Regions from separate parts of the Streptomyces sp. NPDC002476 genome, predicted to be linked through region 1. Evidence: riboswitches for the same ligand, from Rfam matches in the RefSeq annotation. Region 1 holds a riboswitch; each other region holds the start of a gene.
The links. A riboswitch is a leader RNA that binds a small molecule or an ion and turns the genes downstream of it on or off. The one in region 1 is predicted to bind cyclic di-AMP.
Positions count from the first base shown of each region.

Region 2: it holds a riboswitch for cyclic di-AMP, as region 1 does, so the genes downstream of both, ACFYXM_RS26410 (M23 family metallopeptidase) here and ACFYXM_RS07810 (transglycosylase family protein) in region 1, are expected to answer to the same signal.
Region 3: it holds a riboswitch for cyclic di-AMP, as region 1 does, so the genes downstream of both, ACFYXM_RS21815 (transglycosylase SLT domain-containing protein) here and ACFYXM_RS07810 (transglycosylase family protein) in region 1, are expected to answer to the same signal.
Region 4: it holds a riboswitch for cyclic di-AMP, as region 1 does, so the genes downstream of both, ACFYXM_RS25180 (M23 family metallopeptidase) here and ACFYXM_RS07810 (transglycosylase family protein) in region 1, are expected to answer to the same signal.

Region 1 covers NZ_JBIARH010000005.1:100,043-104,979, forward strand. Annotated here, with positions in the region: gene eno (phosphopyruvate hydratase) at 22-1,302, opposite strand; gene ACFYXM_RS07810 (transglycosylase family protein) at 1,640-2,380, opposite strand; cyclic di-AMP (ydaO/yuaA leader) riboswitch at 2,383-2,554, opposite strand; gene ACFYXM_RS07815 (transglycosylase family protein) at 2,854-3,876, opposite strand; gene ACFYXM_RS07820 (cytochrome P450) at 3,994-4,937, opposite strand, start outside.
Region 2 covers NZ_JBIARH010000027.1:80,551-85,487, reverse strand. Annotated here, with positions in the region: gene ACFYXM_RS26415 (PrsW family glutamic-type intramembrane protease) at 1-495, shown strand, start outside; gene ACFYXM_RS26410 (M23 family metallopeptidase) at 900-1,922, opposite strand; cyclic di-AMP (ydaO/yuaA leader) riboswitch at 2,120-2,271, opposite strand; gene ACFYXM_RS26405 (PP2C family protein-serine/threonine phosphatase) at 2,649-3,824, opposite strand; tRNA gene ACFYXM_RS26400 (tRNA-Met) at 4,052-4,125, opposite strand; gene ACFYXM_RS26395 (SHOCT domain-containing protein) at 4,265-4,663, shown strand; tRNA gene ACFYXM_RS26390 (tRNA-Lys) at 4,823-4,895, opposite strand.
Region 3 covers NZ_JBIARH010000019.1:30,554-35,490, reverse strand. Annotated here, with positions in the region: gene ACFYXM_RS21830 (Gfo/Idh/MocA family protein) at 1-311, opposite strand, end outside; gene ACFYXM_RS21825 (SMI1/KNR4 family protein) at 461-1,228, opposite strand; gene ACFYXM_RS21820 (hypothetical protein) at 1,799-2,116, shown strand; gene ACFYXM_RS21815 (transglycosylase SLT domain-containing protein) at 2,270-3,040, opposite strand; cyclic di-AMP (ydaO/yuaA leader) riboswitch at 3,045-3,230, opposite strand; gene ACFYXM_RS21810 (heavy metal translocating P-type ATPase) at 3,901-4,937, opposite strand, start outside.
Region 4 covers NZ_JBIARH010000025.1:5,442-10,378, reverse strand. Annotated here, with positions in the region: gene ACFYXM_RS25190 (M16 family metallopeptidase) at 1-645, shown strand, start outside; gene ACFYXM_RS25185 (M16 family metallopeptidase) at 672-2,054, shown strand; cyclic di-AMP (ydaO/yuaA leader) riboswitch at 2,446-2,615, shown strand; gene ACFYXM_RS25180 (M23 family metallopeptidase) at 2,628-3,437, shown strand; gene ACFYXM_RS25175 (HPr family phosphocarrier protein) at 3,701-3,982, opposite strand; gene ACFYXM_RS25170 (GNAT family N-acetyltransferase) at 4,156-4,937, shown strand, end outside.

The DNA.
Region 1 (4,937 bases):
CCCCCGGAACGTCCTCGGGGCTCAGCCCTTGAAACGGGGGAACGCCGAGCGGCCGGCGTACACCGCGGCGTCGTCGAGGATCTCCTCGATGCGCAGCAGCTGGTTGTACTTGGCGACGCGGTCCGAGCGGGCCGGGGCGCCGGTCTTGATCTGGCCGCAGTTCACCGCGACGGCGAGGTCGGCGATGGTGACGTCCTCGGTCTCGCCGGAGCGGTGCGACATCATGCACTTGAAGCCGTTGCGCTGGGCGAGCTCGACGGCGTCCAGGGTCTCGGTCAGCGAACCGATCTGGTTGACCTTGACGAGCAGGGCGTTGGCGGTGCCCTCCTCGATGCCGCGGGCCAGGCGCTCCGGGTTGGTGACGAACAGGTCGTCACCGACGATCTGCACCTTGCTGCCGAGCTTGTCGGTGATGATCTTCCAGCCGGCCCAGTCGTCCTCGTACAGCGGGTCCTCGATGGAGACCAGCGGGTACGCGGAGACGAGCTCCTCGTAGTACTCGGTCATCTCGGCGGCCGAGCGGGACTTGCCCTCGAACTCGTACGTGCCGTCCTTGTAGAACTCGGACGCGGCGACGTCGAGCGCGAGCGCGATGTCCTTGCCCGGGACGTAGCCGGCTTCCTTGATGGCCTCGATGATGAGGTCGAGGGCGGCGCGGTTCGACTCCAGGTTCGGCGCGAAGCCGCCCTCGTCGCCGAGGCCGGTCGACAGGCCCTTGCCCTTCAGCACCTTCTTCAGCGTGTGGTAGACCTCGGCGCCCCAGCGCAGGGCTTCGGAGAAGGACTCGGCGCCGATCGGGGCGATCATGAACTCCTGGATGTCCACGTTGGAGTCGGCGTGCGACCCACCGTTGAGGATGTTCATCATCGGGACGGGCAGCAGGTGCGCGTTCGGACCGCCGAGGTAGCGGAACAGCGGCAGGTCCGATGCCTCGGAGGCGGCGTGCGCGACGGCCAGCGAGACGCCGAGGATGGCGTTGGCGCCGAGCGAGCCCTTGTTCTCGGTGGCGTCCAGGTCGAACATCGCCTGGTCGATCAGCCGCTGCTCGGTCGCGTCGTAGCCGACGAGCTCCGGGCCGATCTGCTCGATGACGGCGAGCACGGCCTTCTCGACACCCTTGCCCTGGTAGCGGTTGGGGTCGCCGTCGCGAAGCTCGATGGCCTCGAAGGCACCGGTGGAGGCGCCGGACGGCACGGCAGCACGCCCCGTGCTGCCGTCGTCGAGGCCGACCTCGACCTCGACCGTGGGGTTCCCCCGGGAGTCGAGGATTTCCCGGGCTACGACGACGTCGATGGACGGCACGAGGCATCTCCTTCTGGGATATGACACTGGTTCTGCAGGGTCACTCTGGCCTTGCGACAAGAGCCTAACCGGCCCCGCCCGCTCGGCCCGACGACCGCCCGCCCCCTGGGACGAAAAAGGACCCGAGAATGCGTGATCCCGGGCAAATGGCCAGAATATTACGGATCAGGACTAAAACAGTCGAACGAAGTTCGCCGCACACGAGCGGCGCACGCCCGGGCGCGGGACGCGCGGTGGCGCGTCGGCGCGCGGCGCGCGCTCCGACCGAGCAGACGCCCCGGCCCGGCGCGCAGGGGCTCGCGCCGGGCCGGGCATCCGGAGAGGAGAGGGGCCCTGACTACTTCGTCAGGTGCAGCTGCTGACCCGGGTAGATCAGGTCGGCGTTCTCGACGATGTCCTTGTTCAGCTCGAACAGCCGCTGCCAGCCGCCCTCGACACCGTGCGCGGCGGCGATCTCGCTGAGGGAGTCGCCGGAGACGACCTCGTACTCGCCGTCCCCCTTCTTGACCTTCTCGCCGGTCGGGGTGGTGACGGTCTTCTTCGACTCGGTCCGCGGGGCGGCGGGACGGTCGGAGCGGGAGGCGGGGGCCTCGGCCCGCTCGGCCTTCTCCGGCTGGGCCTGCTGCTTGGGGGCCGCCTGGGTGCTCTGCTTCTTGGCGGTGCCGGAGCTCTTCGAGGAGGTGTCGACGCCCGGATCGACGTTGTCGTTGCGCAGGTTGCCGGCGGAGGCGCAGCCCCAGGCGCCCGGGCCCTGCATGTCGAGGAGCCGCTCGGCGACGGCGATCTGCTGGGCCTTGGTGGCCAGGTCGGCGCGCGGCGCGTACTTCAGACCGCCGGCGGCGGCCCAGCTGGACTGCGAGAACTGCAGACCGCCGTAGTAGCCGTTGCCGGTGTTGATGGACCAGTTGCCACCGGACTCGCACTGGGCGACGGCATCCCAGGTGGCGACGGAGGCGGCGGAAGCGCTGGTCGCGCCCATCAGCGGGACGGCGACGGCGGAGCCGGCGACTCCGGCGAGCGTGGCGACACGGACGGCCTTGGACGGGCGGCGATGCTTGCCCTTGCCGGAAAACAGCATGGAACTCTCCTCACCGACGCCTACGAGGTGAGCTGTCGGGTTCGGGCCGAGTGAGTTGCCCGGTCGCACGTCCTAGCACGCGACTTCACCCCAAGCCGGTCCCGATGCGTCTCACGACGATCGGGGCCGACGCCTACCTGGGTCCCCCGCTCCTGCCTACGGCGCTTGAACGCGTCTGTTCCCTCCGACCGACGGCAGGATTCGGCGTGACGGTCGACGGGGCCCGCGGTGCGAGCGGTTACGACCGTAAACACATATAAGCCTCACATTCAAAGATGGACACATCGGACAATCACCCCTCACTCGCATGTGAGGAGCCGTCGTTTTCGCAGGTGGGGCACGATACGGACGGGACTCCAGGCGCCACACGCCAATTGACGCAAAGAGACCCATGTCTCACCCGCACGCAGGTGCACGGGCCTCCGAAAGCGTCCGGTTCTTGAGGGTCCGTCAGTCGGCTACCGGGACCGGCCTCAACGGGTCTCCGCGTCGACCTCAAGGCTCTGGCCAGGAAGGATGAGGTCCGGATCGGAGCCCACGACCTCCTTGTTGGCCTCGTAGAGCGCGGGCCAGCCACCGGGGACGTTCCGCTCGTCGGCAATCACCCAGAGGTTGTCACCGGGGCGGACGGTGTACGTGTCGCCGGCGGCCGGGGAGGCCGCGTCGCGCCCGCCGCCGTCGCGCGAGGCATGACGGCCCGACTCGCGGCCGACACCCCCGTCGGCGCCCCGCTCATCCTCGGCGGCCGGCGCGCCGCGATGCTTGCCGCCCGACGCCCCGGATCCTTCCGAGCCCCCGGGCGACTCTGACGGAGTGACAGAGGTGCCCGAATCGCCCATATCCACCGATTCGGTCGAACGGTGCGTATCGGCGGGTGAAGCAGCGGACCCGGCGGGCGAGGGCGTGACATCGGACCCGGGCCCGGTTCCGGCGTCCGGCTTCCCGGCACGGCCCGAAGGCGTGACGTCCTCGTCGGGCAAGGACTCCGACGGCTCGTCAGCCCGCTGCGCGCCCTTCTCCGCCCCGGTGCCGCCCGTCTCCTTCGCGTCCTTCTCCGTCCCGGCACCCCCCGCGGGCTTCCCGGAGGAGGTCTCCCCCGGATCGACCCCCGGCAGCCCCCCGCCCGTCGCGAGGCCGGAGAGGGGCGCACAGCTCGGCCACGCCTGCGGACCCCGGTCGCCCAGGATCTTCTCGGCCACCGCGATCTGCTGGGAGCGGCTGGCGAGGTCGGCGCGCGGGGCGTACGCCTCACCGCCGTACGCCTTCCAGGTCTCCGGGGTGAGCTGAAGGCCGCCGTAGGAGCCGTTCCCGAAGTCGGCACTCCAGGAACCGCCGCTCTCGCACTCGGCGACCCGGTCCCAGGTCGTGGAGTCGGCCGCCTGCGCGGCGCCGGCACCGAGCAGCGGGATGGCGATGGCGGATCCGGTCACGCCTGCCGCGACGACGATGGCGGGTGCCTGACGAGGGCGACGGTGTCTGCCGTTCGCGGAGCCCATGAGGTTGCCTTCCGTGTGACGGACGAGTTCTGTCGAGCGACCTGGTGGGGTCGAACGGTGAACCTAACCGGACTCGAACGCGTGTCACAAGTCGATGCAGCGCCGATCACGCGCACATCACAGATCTGACGTCACGTCAGAAATAGGTCGGGCGAGCCGGGGTCCGAACTCGACGGGGAGCGTGCGCAGTCCGCGCATGATGAGCCCTCCGCGCCACCGCAGATCGGCGGGTTCCGCCGCGAGCCGAAGGTCGGGAAGGCGCCTGAGCAGCGTGGCGAGCGCGGTCCGTCCCTCCAGTCGGGCGAGCGGCGCGCCGAGGCAGTAGTGGATGCCGTGCCCGTATCCGAGGTGTTGATTGTCACGTCGGGCGAGGTCGAGCGTGTCGGGGTCCTCGAAGCGTGCCGGGTCGCGGTCGGCGGCGGCGAGCACGACAAGGACGGGGTCGCCGACCGCGATGTCCCGGCCGCCGAGCGTCAGCGGTTCGGTGGCGAACCGCCAGGTCGCCAGTTCCACCGGACCGTCGTACCGCAGCAGTTCCTCGATCCCGGTCTCCAGCAGTCCGCTCTCCCCGGCATCGAGGGAGTCCTGAAGGCGGTGGCGCTGCTCCGGGTTGCGAAGGAGGGCGTAGAGGCCGTTCCCGATGAGGTTGACGGTCGTCTCGAAACCGGCGAAGAGCAGGATGAAGGCCATGGCCGCGGCCTCGTTCTCGGTGAGGTGCTCGCCGTGGTCACTGGCCCGGATCAGCCCGGAGATCAGGTCGTCCCCCGGGTTCTCCCGCTTGCGGTGGATGAGTTCGGCGAGATAGCCGCGCATCTTCTTCACCGACCGGGCGACGCCGCCGCGCGGGCCGCCGCCGTGCCGGATCATCATGCCCGCCCAGTCCCGGAAGTCGTCCTGGTCCTCGCGCGGGACGCCGAGCAGGTCGCAGATCGCGTAGATGGGGAGCGGGAAGGCGAAGTCGTGGATGAGGTCCGCCCGGCCCTCGGCGGCGAAGCGGTCGATGAGCCCGTCCGTCAGCTCCTGCACGCGCGGCGCGAACGCGGCGACCCGGCGCGGGGTGA
Region 2 (4,937 bases), on a different contig from region 1:
GGCAACCCGTACGGTCCGGGCCACGCACCGGGCACCGGAGCGGTTCACGGTCCGGGCCACGGAGCGGTGGCCCCGGTCGGCGCGCCCGTCCAGGCGCCGGTCCAGGCCCCGCCCCCGGCGCAGGGCGGGGCGCCCCGCAAGGAGCGCCGCAAGGCGCAGGCGCAGGCCAAGGCCCGGGGCAAGGCCGCCGCCCGTACCGTCGCCGAGTACGAGTCGTTCGCGATGTCGCTGGCCTCGCTCCGCCGCCAGGCCCGCCTCGGGACGGTGGGCCCCGATTTCGCCGCACGTGAACTGGAGCTGTTGCACCACCTCTGGCAGCGCAGGGACGTGGCCGCTCCTGCCCTCGCCTACGCCGCGCAGGCGGCGGGCCTCCTGCGCCCCTACCCGTTCCCGCCCGCCCCGGCCGCGTACTGGCCGGCGCCGGCCCCGGCCGCGTTCCCGCCGCCGCACCAGGCGTACGGCGGCTACAACCCGTACCAGCTGCCGCCCCGGTAGCCCCGGGCGCGCGCCGCGGATGCGCGAACGCCCCGGGAGCGCGATGCTTCCGGGGCGTTCGTGGAGACGGGCAGTTCGGCGGAGCGACCGGAGCGCGGCCCCCCGAGCACGATCCGCCGCCGGAACCAGAACAGTGCGCCCTCGTTCCCTGGGCGGAGTAGGCGTCGAGCACGGTGAACGACTGCGCCCCGTCGGCCGTCCGGCCGAAGACATGGCCGCCGAGGGCGAGCGGGAACACGGGAACACGAGAACACCTGAGGATCGGAAGAGCCCAGTTCGCGAAGGGAAGTCATGAATCGATCAACGTGTTCGCGCCAGAACGGTGCTCCGTGCATTCGCCGTGCGGCGGACGGCTGATCGGTGTTGTCCGCGCTGTCCGCCCGCGCATCGCCGACGCGGGTGCCTCAGATGTTGAGGCCCTTGCTCCGCAGCCAGCCCATCGGGTCCACGCCCGTGCCGTCGGCGGTGTGGATCTCCAGGTGGAGGTGGGGGCCCGTCACGTTGCCGGTCGCGCCGACCCGGCCGATGGTGTCCCCGGTGGAGACCTTCTGGCCGACCCCGACGCCGATCGAGGACTGGTGGCAGTACCAGATCTCCGTGCCGTCCTCCAGCTCCAGCACCGTGCGGTAGCCGTACGAGCCGGACCAGCCCGCCGACTTGATGGTGCCGCCGTGAACGGCCTTGACGGGGGTGCCCGTCGGCGCCGCGAAGTCGAGGCCGGTGTGGTGACCGGAGGACCACATCGTGCCGGCCTGGCCGTACGTCGAGGTGATCGTGTACGAGGTGGTCGGGACGGCGTAGCTGGCGGCGAGCTTGGCGAGCCGCAGGGCCTCGGCCTTCTTCTTCGCCTCCTCCTCCGCCTTCTTCTTCTCGGCGGCGGCCTTGGCCTCGGCGGCGTCCTGCTGCTTCTTGGCCTCGGCCGCGGCCTTCTCCGCCGCGGCCTTCTCCTGGGCCTCCCTGGCCTCCGCGTCGGCGGCGGCCTGCTGCTGCTCGGCCTGCTGGAGGATGCGGGCGCGCAGCGCCTCGCCCGCGTCGGTCGTGCCCTGCTCGGCCTCGGCGGTGGTGATGCCTGCGGTGGTGAGCGGGGCGGTGACGGGCGCGGCCCCGTCGTCCTCGGACTTGTCGGAGAGGAGGGCGCCCACGCCGGGAAGGGACTTGGCGTCGGGCAGGTTGTCCGCGATGGAGTCGGGAAGGGAGATGGACACCGGCGGCTTGCCCTGCGCGGAGGCCATGCCGCCCGCGCCGACCGCCGCGATGACGCCGACCCCGAGCACCGCGGAACTGCGGGCGAGTCCGTTGCGCTGCTTGGCGACCCGGTGCCTGCCGCGTACGGGGCGGACGGTCTCCTCGGTGGGGTTCCACTCGTCCCAGCCGCGCTCGCCGTCGACACCGAGGCCGGCGCCGGGCAGGGTCGCGGTGGCGGCCATGTCCGGTCCGATTCCGTGGTCCATGCGATCCGCGGTGCCGGGCACCGTGGTCATCCCGGCCGTTCCGTAGTCGGATCCGTAGCCGGGGCCCGCGCCATAACCGGGGCCGAAGTCGGTGCCGAACTCGGAACCGTACGCGGAATCGAGCCGGGCGGGGGCCTCGGGGGCAGGCTTGTTGGACGCCACGGGGGCGCACTCCTTTCCTTCCTTCTCGCCTACCGGGTTAGCTGACGGGTTCGGAGCAGGAAGGTCTCCTACGGACACCGCATCTCTCACGAGACCCGGATGTCCGATTCACCCCAGGGTGGTGGTTCCCCGGTTCCCTTTCGGGATTCGGCGCTCGCGCACGGTGCCGCCTCTGGCGACGGCTGGGACGACCGCGCTGCGTTATCGAACGTTAATAGACACCGGGCCCTGATTCCAAGCCGTTCCCACTGATCGTTCACGTCTTTGGCCTGGACTTTAGTGGACATCTCGGGGCGTATTCAGACGACTTGATCGGGCCTCAGTCAATACCCCGCGACTGATGTTGCGTCAAATGTTATGCGGAGCGGCGCCTTTCGATTACGTACGGTGGCACCCCGGTCCGCTCAGGCGCGCCCGGCGGCCCGGACGAACGTCCGCGGTCTCACGGGCGCACCCGGCCGACCGAACCCCCGGCCCTCTTGCACACGCCAGGCCACCCCCCGGCGCCCTTGTACACGCCCAGACGCCCCGGACCGTCCGTCATGCCGGTTCCGGCCCCACGATCCGGACGGTCCTGCGCCGCTCCGGCTGCCCCTCCGCCGGGCGCACGACCGCGAGCAGGGCCATGTCGTCGGTCGACTCGCCCCCCGTGTGCAGCCGTACGTCGTCGGTCAGCGCGGACAGCAGTTCCTCCGGCCCGGGAAAGATCCGCCCGCGCAGCCGGGCCGCCGGATCGTAGAAGTCCCCCTCGGCGTTCCGCGCCTCGGAGAGGCCGTCGGTGTAGAGGAGCAGTGTCGCCCCCGGCCGCAGATCCCACTCGTCCGTCCGGTCGGGCCACGCGCCCAGGTCCATCCCGAGCGGCAGCGCGGGCATCGAGGGCGCCAGCACGTCCAGCGCCCCGTCCGGGTACAGCAGGATCGGCTCGGGGTGGCCACGGTTGACGATCCGGACCCGGGACAGGCCGGCCGGGATCTCGGCCAGCACGGCGGTGGTGAAGCCCTCGACGACGTCGGGCCCGCCCCGGCGCGCTCTCCTCTCCCGCACCAGCGCCCGCTCCAGCCGACGCGCCACGCCCTCCAGCGAGCGCTCCTGTTCGGCCGCCTCCCGGAACGCCCCGATGACCACGGCGACCGTCTCCACGGCGTCGAGCCCCTTCCCTCGCACGTCACCGACCACCAGCCGCACCCCGTACGGGGTGTCCGTCACCGCGAACAGGTCACCGCCGACGAACTCGTCGGCCTGCGCCGCCTCGTACCGCGCCGCCACATGGAGCCCACCGATCCGGTCGAACGGCTTCGGCAGCACCGCCCGCATGGCCCGCTCCGCGATGACCCGCGCGGAGGCCAGCTGCTCGTTGCTCCGCCGCACGACCCGGTTGATCACCACCGCGAGCACCGTGACGGTCGCCAGCGTGAGCAGCTCGATCAGCGGCACGGCCACCGGCAGTGAGTCGGTGGACAGCCGGAGCGCGGCGACGGCCAGCATCGAGGCGATGCCGGTGCGCACGGTGCTGGACAACGAGAAGAACGGCGCGGCGATCAGCGGCGCCGCCACGAACAACGGAATGGCCGTGAAGACCGGCGGGGTGAACAGATCGAACAGCAGCCCGCCGATGATCATCAGGGTCGGCAGCATGCGCACGAACCGACGGGCACCGGCGCCGCCGGCAGCCCCTCCGGCGTGCCCGCCCCCGGCATGTCCGCCGCGCCGCTTCAGCCGCTTCCACACCTGTGGTCTCCTGCCCGGTACACGCGCGGCTGCGGACGGTACCGCGCCCGCCCCCCAGGCTCACCGGAGCTCAGCCGCGCGGCGACTCCGCATCGCCCGCCAGAGGTACGGGCATGGCACACCTCACACACCACCCACGCGCCTCGCGCCATCCAGCGACGCCACGAAAAAACCCCGGGCCCGGCACGCTGCACGCGCCGGGCCCGGGTCTTCAGTAGCGGGGACAGGATTTGAACCTGCGACCTCTGGGTTATGAGCCCAGCGAGCTACCGAGCTGCTCCACCCCGCGTCGGTGAACACAACTCTACGCCATGTCCGGCGTGCTCGTGACCACCCGGAGACGACGGGCGGGATCGATGAGGCGATGATATGACTGATTTGCCCGTCAATAGACCGATGTGACGGGCAAGCGGCGACCGGGAGCGACCGTGGACAACTACCCCTTGCTCAATCTCTTCTGGACCATGCTGTGGTTCTTCCTCTGGATCATGTGGCTCTTCCTGCTGTTCAAGGTCGTCACGGACATCTTCCGCAGCGACGACCTGAGCGGCTGGGGCAAGGCGGGCTGGCTGGTCGTGGCGCTGGTGCTGCCGTACATCGGCGTGCTGCTGTACGTGATCGTGCGCGGCAGGTCCATGGGCGGACGGGACATCAAGGCGGTGCGGGAACGCGAGGCCGCCTTCAAGGCATACGTACGCGAAGCCGCCGGGGGCGAGCCGAAGCAGGGCAGCCACGTCGAGGACCTGGCGAAACTCGCCGAACTGAGGGACCGGGACGCCCTCACGGACGAGGAGTACCAGCGGGCGAAGACGAAACTCCTGGTCTGAACCGAGGCGCCCACCCCGAACCGGGCCGGCACGGAGTTCTGAAGCCGGGAAGTCCGGAGAACCTGGGAGGAGGCTCGCGGACCGCGAGGCCCGGTGGGCGGGAGGTCCGGAAACGGATTCAGCCCCGACCGGATGCACTCCGAACCGGGGCTGAGAGCGTAGGCCGTGTGGGACTCGAACCCACAACCAACGGATTAAAAGTCCGCTGCTCTGCCAATTGAGCTAACGGCCCTCGCCGAACCACCCCTGAGCATAGCCCGCCGCGGCCCGGCCG
Region 3 (4,937 bases), on a different contig from region 1:
TCCTCGACTGTGCAGGCCAGTGGCTTGTCGACGAAGACCGGCAGTCCCTCGGCGAGGAAGGGGATCGTGTGGTCGCGGTGGTACGCGCCGTTGCGGTCCGCGACGACGACGGCGTCCACCAGGCCGAGCAGGTCGGAGGGGGCGTCGACGATCCTCGTCGTCCCCCCGGTGGCCGCAAGTGCCTCGTTGCGTGGGTTTCGTCCGCCGCTGAGGGCCACGACACGGGCGTCGCCGCCCGCGCGGCGGACGTTGAGGTGGTCGACGATGTGGTCGACGTGGCTGTTCTCGGTTCCTACGATCCCAATGCGCATCGGGAGAGGCTACCTTCACGGCGTCGAGCCGACCGGCCGGGCTCCCCCGTGGCCACCGGGCGGTGATGTGCCGGCCGCGCGAGCGCCGGCCGCGCGAGCGCCGGTCGCGGGGGCCGGTCGCCGCGCGCATGGTCGCATCGGCCGTCCCCTCAGGCCGACGGGCCGCCCGCGCGCAGCCAGCCGAGCAGGTCGTCCGTCATCAGGTCGCCGTTCGTCTCGATGTGCTCGTCGATCGCCCCGAGATCCAGGCGGAACACACGGGTGCGGTCCCGGCCGTGACGGCGCATGAACAGTCCATGCCCCCCGCTGTCGTCGCCGATCAGCACCCAGTGGGGCGCGTACCGGGCGACCTCGAAGGTCTCGTTGCGTTCCGTGAGGCTATGCGGTCCGTAGATCTGGACGCCGTTGCCGAGCAGGACGCCCGGCGTCGACCGCCACAGGCGGGCGACCGCGGGGTTGGGGCCGTCCCGCAGTCCTCGCGCGAGCGCTTCCTGGACGGTGAGGAAACCGGCGAAGGACTCCGCGACGGGGTACTCCTCGCCGTCCTTCCCCTCACGGCACACCACCGGACGCTCCCCGTCCCCCGCCTCGCCGTTCCGGTCGAGGGCGAAGCAGTAGCTGTCGCCGCAGTCGGGCTCGACGGCGAAGCACAGCCGGGTGTCGTCCAGCCGCCAGTCGGCGGTGATGGACTCGTACACGTCGTCGGCGCAGTCGCCCGGTGGCACGGTCGCGATCTCCGCGCGCCCGGCGCGGCCGTGACCGAATCGCGCCAGCCACCACCGGTACGACGGCGGCAGCGGGCCGACGCGCGCCTCGGCCCGCCGGATCAGCGCCTCCGGTGTGGCGACGGCCCGCCTGCGGACGGATTCCGGCGCCCCGTCGATCATGTCCCGAAGTTGAGTCAGATCAGGTCTCACGACGCGGAGTCTGCCAGGCCCCGCCGGGCCCGTGCGACGGGCGGGACCGCGCGGGAGAGAACCGGACGAGACGGTCCGCGCGGGGCGCCGCACCGCCCCTCCTGTCGTCGAGCACCGTGTGCTTCGAGTCCGGCGAATCCGCCGACGACACCGATGGAACGCTTGAGCTTCCGCGGTACGGGGCCGGTAGCCGGCGCGAGCGCCTGGGGAGTGCTGAGCATTTCGGTCATCGTGCGTTTCCGATCAACAGGTGCGGTGGTTGAGCACGGGAGCGGTATCGCCTCCGGACGAGGACGTGATGAGTGGTTTCGTCGCTCCCAGCGCGACACGCAATCCCGACGAGTTCCTCAGGCCGAGGGGTGTTTACCTACGGAATCCGTTGTTTCAGAGCGATGATCCGGCGGTTCGGCGTAAGGAGTGCGTCGATTCGCGGGCGATTGGCGGGACAGGAATCGCAGGCGGCCCGGAGGGAAGGTTTCGCCCGTTCCGCATTCCGGAACGGACTCCGGGGCGCCAGGCGGCGCGCTCGCGCGGGTCGCGGATCCGCGGACCTGGTGTCAGCCTGGGTACATGACTTGGGCGTCATGGACCACTCGTGGTGTGTTCTCGGGGCGTGGAGGCGTGCTCACGGACGAGGTCGGCGTCCTGACCGGGGACCTGACCGTTCACACGACCTGGGCCGACGACACGGCTCAGGTGACCGTGCAGTACACGGGTGCGATCGACTGGTTCACCATGTCGGGCAGCCCCGTGCCCTGCAGCTCCGAGGAGGACAGCAGGCGTCTTCACGACGCGGCGGTGCACTCAGTCCGGGAGGGCGCTGCGGCGACGGTCCCCAGACCGCCGCTGCGGCGGCCGCAACGGCCGGCGGGCAGTGCCCTGGAGTGACCACGGGCGAAGTCCGCCCCGCCGGCGGGCGGGGCGGGGAAGCGACGGGGCCCCGGTACGACGCTACGGGATGCGCCCCTCGGGGAGCCGTGCGGCTTCCCGAGGGGCGCATCCCGTCGCTTCCGAACCGGCACGGGGCCGGGCCGGTATGGGTCAGTAGGCGCCGAAGACGTTGTCGATGGAGCCGTACTTGTCGGCGGCGTAGTTGCACGCGGCCGTGATGTTGGCGACCGGGTCGTAGCTGTCGAACGGCGTGCCGGGCACGTGGTAGGCGCGGAACGTCGGGTCGATGACCTGGAGCAGGCCCTTGGACGGCGTCCCGGCGACGGCGTTCGAGTCCCAGTTGTTGATGGCCCGGGGGTTGCCGGAGGACTCACGCATGACGTTGCGGTGGATGCCGTCGTAGCTGCCGGGAATGCCGTGCCGGGCCATGATGGCCAGCGATTCCCTGATCCAGCCGTCCAGGTTGTCCGTGTAGGAGACCGGTGCGGCGGTGACGGTCGCGGACGAGGCGCCGGAGGCACCGGTGGCGGCCTCGGACTCGGCACCGACGGCCAGCTTCATTCCCGGGCGGATGAGGGAGGGACTGCTCCCGATGATCTCCCGGTTGCTCTCGTACAGCTTCTGCCAGCCGCCTTCGACGGAATAGGTCTGCGCGATCTTGGAAAGGGTGTCCCCGGAGATCACGGAATGCGTGACGGTCGCGGCCTTCTGCGGGGAAACGCTTCCGGTGGTGACGGCGCCCGACACCGCGGCCTTTTCGGTGGTGGCGGCCTGGGCCGGGGCGGCCTGGGCCGGGGCGGCCGAGGCGAAACCCGCTCCGATCAGCGGAAGCACCAGGGCGACTCCGCCCGTGGCCGCGGCGATGAGGCCACGGGTCCGGAAAGTGGACGAACGGCGACGGTACGTACCCGTTGCGGTCATGGTGAATTCCTCTCCGTCGCCTGCGAGGTGAGCTGTCGGGTTCAGACTGGAGATGTCTGGCCGCATGGAATGCGACTTCACCCCGAGCCGTTCCGGATACCGGACCGGCGGCTTACCTGGTTCCCCCGCTCCTGCCGTGGACAAGTGGGTCGGTTTTTCGGACGGCGGCAGGATTCGGCGTTCCGTCCGGATTGACGGTGACCGTAGGCGAGAAAAGCGGAGCGGAACAAGCCCGTATTTTTTGATCACAATTGATTCGCATGATCAATTCACGGAATTCGCAGTAATCCACCTCACAGATCGAACTCGCCCCTCCTTGCGCGACAAGGGGAGCCGAATCGCGGACCGGCCCTCCGGCGGGTCTTTACGTGACTCACACCACAAATCGACAAAAGGGGCGTTCCGCTCATCCCCCAAACAACGCAAAAATTACCTAAAGCGACTTTACCGGCTAAATTTGCAACTCATTCTAAATGGAGACAAAAGGGACATCTCTTTCGTTCTGTCGCGTGCTCATCTGAACCGGTCGCGCGGGTCTTCGGCACCGCACAGCTGAACTCCCCCGTAAGCCGGGCATGCGGGGGCGGGCGTCGTCGCGGGCGGCCGGCACGGCGGTGTGGCCGTCCTCCTCCGGCCGTCCTCCTCCGGCCGTGCTCCTCCGGCCGTGCTCCTCCGGCCGTGCGACGAGTCCGGCCGCCGCCCGGCCGGTGCGCCGTCCCGCCCGTGCGGCGCACACCTGGTGCAGCGGCTCCCTTCCCGCACAGGAGGCTTCCGCCGCGCTCGTTCTCGGGGCGCAACGAGACGCCGCCCGCCCCGCGGCAGGGTTGTCCCGACCCGGGTGGCCGGGGCGCCCGCGGGATTCAGCGGTCGTTGCAGGCACGCCTCCACGCGGCGTCGCGCAGCAGTCGCAGCCCGTTGAGGCCGACGAGGACGGTGGAGCCCTCGTGCCCGGCGACGCCGAGCGGCAGCGGGAGGGTGCCTGCCAGGTCCCAGACGACCAGGCCTGTGATGAAGACGCCGGCGATCAGGAGGTTCTGCGCCACCAGGCGCCGGCACCGGCGCGAGAGGGCGACGGCGGTGGGGACGGCGGCGAGCTCGTCGCGGACGACGACCGCGTCGGCGGTCTCCAGGGCGAGGTCGGAACCCGCCCCGCCCATGGCGATGCCCGTGTGGGCCGCAGCCAGGGCGGGGGCGTCGTTGACGCCGTCCCCGACCACGAGGACCTTGCGCCCGGCGGCTTCCATCCCCCGCACCGCCGCCACCTTGTCCTGGGGCAGCAGCCCCGCCCGGACATCCTGGATCCCGACATCGGCGCCCAGACGAGCTGCGGCGCGCGGGTTGTCCCCCGTGACCAGCACCGGCGGGGTGCCGGTGAGCCCTGCGAGGCGGGTGACGGTGGCGCGGGCGTCGTCGCGCAGCCGGTCGGCCACACCGAGGACGCCCACCGGTGCGCCGTCGCGGGCGACCAGCACGGCGGTGCGGCCGTCCTCCTCCAACCGTGCGACGAGTCCGGCCGCCGCCCGGCCGGTGCGCCCGTCGAGCACCCGACCGGGGCTGCCGACGGCGACGGCACGGCCGTCCACCGTGGCGGTGACGCCGGTGCCGGGCGTGGAGGCGAAGTCCTCCACGGGCGGCGGCACGAGGTCGCGGGCGCGGGCCGCGTCGACGACGGCCCGCGCCAGGGGGTGCTCGCTGGGGCGCTCGGCCGCCGCGGCGAGGGCCAGGAGGGCGTCCTCGGTGAGACCGGATCCGGGCAGCGGACAGATGTCGGTGACGCGCGGGGCACCCTCGGTCAGGGTGCCGGTCTTGTCGAGTGCCACGGCGTCGACCTGGCCCAGTCGCTCCATCACGACGGCGGACTTGATCAGCACCCCGTGCCGTCCGGCGTTGGCGATCG
Region 4 (4,937 bases), on a different contig from region 1:
GACGTCATCGGCGAGCAGTTGCGCGAGGAGGTACGCGAGGAGGTTCCGGCGCGGGCGCTGATGGCCGCCTACCGGCTCCCGCACGACGGCACCCGCGAGTGCGACGCAGCGGATCTCGCGCTGACCGTGCTCGGTGGCGGGGAGTCGTCGCGGCTGCACAACCGCCTGGTCCGCCGTGACCGTACGGCCGTGGCGGCCGGATTCGGGCTGCTGCGGCTGGCGGGCGCCCCGTCGCTCGGCTGGCTGGACGTCAAGACCTCCGGCGGTGTCGAGGTGCCGCGGATCGAGGCGGCGGTCGACGAGGAGCTGGCCCGGTTCGCCGCCGAGGGCCCGACGCCCGAGGAAATGGAGCGCGCCCAGGCCCAGCTGGAGCGCGAGTGGCTGGACCGGCTCGGTACGGTCGCGGGCCGCGCCGACGAACTGTGCCGGTTCGCCGTGCTGTTCGGCGACCCCCAGCTCGCCCTGACCGCGGTGCAGCGGGTTCTGGACGTGACGGCGGAGGAGGTCCAGGCAGTCGCCAAGGCCCGGTTGCGGCCCGACAACCGGGCGGTGCTGGTCTACGAACCGGTCGAACCGGCCGATTCCGCGGATGCCGCGGACACCGACGAGACCGACGCCGACACGCACGAAGGAGCGGACAAGTGACCGACGCCGCCGCGACTGGAGTTTCGATGCAGTTCCACCCCCAGCCGGCCCCCGGCGTCGCCCGCCCCTGGGCTTTTCCCGCGCCGGAGCGCGGTTCGCTGCCCAACGGCCTGACGGTGCTGCGCTGCCACCGCCCCGGCCAGCAGGTGGTGGCGGTCGAGATCGTCCTCGACGCCCCGCTGGACGCCGAGCCGGAGGGGCTGGACGGCGTGGCCACGATCATGGCGCGGGCCCTGTCCGAGGGCACCGACAAGCACACCGCCGAGGAGTTCGCCGCCGAGCTGGAGCGCTGCGGTGCCACGCTCGACGCGCACGCCGACCACCCCGGCCTCCGGGTTTCCCTGGAGGTCCCGGCCTCCCGGCTGGCCAAGGCGCTCGGACTGGTCGCCGAGGCGCTGCGGGCCCCCGCCTTCGCCGAGAGCGAGATCGAACGGCTGGTGCGCAACCGGCTCGACGAGATCCCGCACGAGCAGGCCAACCCGGCGCGCCGCGCCGCCAAGCAGCTCTCCAAGGAGCTCTTCCCGGCCGCCTCGCGGATGTCCCGGCCGCGCCAGGGCACCGAGGAGACGGTGGAGCGGATCGACGCGGGGGCGGTGCGCGCCTTCTTCGAGGCCCATGTCCGGCCGTCCGCGGCGACCGCCGTGGTCGTCGGCGACCTGACCGGCATCGACCTGGAGGCTCTGCTCTCCGAGACACTCGGCGACTGGTCGGGCGACACCGTCGAGCCGCGCCCGGCCCCGCCGATCACCGCCGACGACACCGGCCGCGTGGTCATCGTGGACCGTCCGGGCGCGGTGCAGACGCAACTGCTGATCGGTCGGATCGGACCGGACCGGCACGACAGCGTGTGGCCCGCCCAGGTGCTCGGCACGTACTGCCTGGGCGGCACGCTCACCTCCCGGCTGGACCGGGTGCTGCGCGAGGAGAAGGGCTACACCTACGGTGTCCGCGCCTTCGCCCAGGTGCTGCGGTCGTCGGCCCCGGACTCGGACACGGGCGCGACCGGCGCCGCCATGCTCGCGATCAGCGGATCGGTGGACACGGAGTCGACCGGACCGGCGTTGGAGGACCTGTGGACGGTCCTGCGGACGCTGGCGGCCGAGGGGCTGACCGACGAGGAGCGCGAGACCGCGGTGCAGAACCTCGTGGGTGTCGCGCCGCTGAAGTTCGAGACGGCGGCCTCCGTGGCGGGCACGCTGGCCGACCAGGTCGAGCAGCACCTCCCCGACGACTTCCAGGCCCACCTGTACGCGCGGCTCGCGGCAGCCGGCACGGTCGAGGCGACCGCAGCCGTGGTCAGCGCCTTCCCGGGTGACCGGCTGGTGACGATCCTCGTCGGCGACGCGTCCCGGATCGAGGAGCCGGTCCGGGCCCTGGGCATCGGTGAGGTGTCGGTGGTCACCGGCTGAGCGGTACGCCGTCACGGTCCCCGGCCGCCTCCTCGGGCGGAGACGCCGGGGACCGTCCCGGCGTCCCGGCCCAGTCGGTCCGGCGGCCGGGCGTCCGGCGCCCCGTTCCCGTACGGGGCAGGTGCCGGAGCACAGCCGCGGGCCGGGCCGTTCCGGGTACCGAACGGGGGCGGCCCGACCGGCCCGGTGGCCGGGCGTGGAAGGCCCCTGTGAGCGATGTCTCGCCGGGGTCTTCCCCATGTTCGGTTCCGGTCGCCGGGTTGGTCGCCGGGTTGCCCGTACGACCTGTGGCATGCGCTACAAAACGGCTTGTCCGTTTGGTGAACGAATGTGCTCGCGCTTAGCGTCGACCGGGCTGCCGGCCACTCGTATGTCGCGACCGCGACGCACCGGACAGCCATCGCCGAGTCCCCGCCGGGCGTGAGCCCTGGGGAGCCGGGGACCCAATGAAGTCCCTGGGGTGAATCGGAAACCTGAGCCTCGCTGAGGCCGGGACCTCCGTAGGAGACCTTCCTGCTCCGAACCCGTCAGCTAACCCGGTAGGCGAGAGGGAAGGAAAGGATCAGCCACTTCATGGCGTTCACCCGTGCCACCGGGAAGCATCGCCCCCCCGGGCGACTGACGCGCGGCAGCGCGAGGATCGCCGGCGTCGCGGCGCTGGCCACCACCGGCGTCATCGGAGGCGCTGCTTCCCCGGCCCTCGCCGCGGACGCCGAGACCTCCGCGGTCGGCGAGATTGGCCTGAACCAGGTCATCGCCATCCAGGACGTCATCGCCGACCGGATCGACGCACAGGCCGACGCGCAGCAGCGCCGGGCCGACCTCATCGCCGAGGCGAAGGAGGCGGCCCAGCGGAAGGCCGAGGCCGAGAAGCGCGCCCGGGCCGAGGCGAAGGCCAGGGCCGAGGCGAAGCGTGCCGCCGAGGCGCGGGCCGAGAAGGCGCGTGCCGCCCGCTCCGCCGAGCGCACCCGCCTGGGCCTCTTCCAGCTCCCGGTCGCCGGTTCCTACGTCACCACCGGCTACAAGTCCAGCGGTTCGCTCTGGTCCTCCGGCAGCCACTCGGGCATCGACTTCCACGCCGCGTCCGGCAGCTCCGTCGTCGCCGTCGGCGCCGGTACGGTCGTCGAGGCCGGCTGGGGCGGCGCGTACGGCAACAACATCGTGCTGCGGATGACGGACGGCACGTACACGCAGTACGGGCACCTCTCGTCGATCGGTGTCCGTGTCGGCCAGAGCGTCGGCGCGGGCCAGCAGATCGGCCTTTCCGGCTCGACCGGCAACTCCACCGGACCGCACCTCCACTTCGAGGCCCGGACCACGCCCTCCTACGGATCCGACATGGACCCCGTCACGTATCTGCGTGCCCACGGCGTCTCCCTCTGACCGACGGCCGACCCGCGAACCGCCTCCCGAAGGCCCCGGCAGCACGCCGGGGCCTTCGGCCTGTCCGGGGCGCCCGTCCGCCGGTCCGCCCCTTGCGCGACCGTCCCGGATCCCGGGAAGAGGCACCCGGGGCCGGGAAGGGATCCCGGGGGCCGGAAGACGAAGGAGCCGCGGTGCCGGTGGGCGGCACTGCGGCTCCTTCGCGGGAATCGGTCCCGTACAGAAGTCCGGAAGTCCCGGGAGCGGGAATCCCGGAACGTGGCTCAGACGGTCTCCGGGAGTTCGTCGAGCCCCTCCGCGACCAGCTTCGCCAGGCGGTCCAAGGCGGCCTCGGCGTCGTCCGCCTCGGATGCGAGCACGATCTCCTCGCCGCCCTGCGCGCCGAGCCCGAGCACCGCGAGCATGGAGGCGGCGTTCACCGGGGTGCCGTCGGCCTTGGAGATCGTCACGGGGATGCCGGACGCCGTGGCGGCGCGGACGAATATGGAAGCGGGGCGGGCGTGCAGGCCCTCGGCCCAGCCGACGTTGACGCGGCGCTCAGCCATGGTTCTGCCCTTCATGAATCAATAGTTGTCTAGACCATTCCCTCATGTGGTGCGCGGTGCTCCGGCCGACCCGCGCCACACCCACGAGCGGTGCCGCAACGCCGTTCGGCCCCCCTCAGACTGCCCCGGCCCCGGCGGCTACGCGAGTGGTGGACGAGCCGTAGTCTGTGCCCATGCAGTCCTCGACGGAGCAGAGTCCGCATCACGCCTATCCCGACCACTGGGAAGCGGACGTGGTCCTCCGTGACGGAGGCACCGCGCGGATCAGGCCCATCACCACGGACGACGCCGAACGCCTGGTCAGTTTCTACGAGCAGGTCTCCGACGAGTCGAAGTACTACCGCTTCTTCGCCCCGTACCCCCGGCTGTCCGCCAGGGACGTGCACCGGTTCACCCACCACGATTACGTCGACCGGGTGGGGCTCGCGGTCACGGTCGGCGGCGAGTTCATCGCGACCGTCCGCTACGACCGGATCGACGGACGGGGCAGGCCCGCCTCGGTGCCCGCGGACGAGGCGGAGGTCGCCTTCCTGGTCCAGGACGCGCACCAGGGCCGGGGAGTGGCGTCGGCACTGCTGGAGCACATCGCCGCGGTGGCTCGCGAGCGCGGCATCCGCCGCTTCGTCGCCGAGGTGCTCCCCGCCAACACCAAAATGATCAAGGTGTTCCGGGATGCCGGCTACACCCAGCAGCGGAGCTTCGAGGAAGGTTCCGTCCACCTCACCCTGGACCTCGAACCGACGGCCGAGTCCCTCGCCGTCCAGCGCGGCCGTGAGCAGCGGGCCGAGGCGCGCTCCGTGCAACGGCTGCTCGCCCCCGGCTCCGTGGCCGTCATCGGCGTCGGCCGGACGCCCGGCGGTGTCGGCCGCGCGGTCCTGCGCAACCTCCTCGCGGCCGGATTCACCGGCCGTACGTATGCCGTGAATCGTTCCTTCGCCGCCGACCAGGACACCAT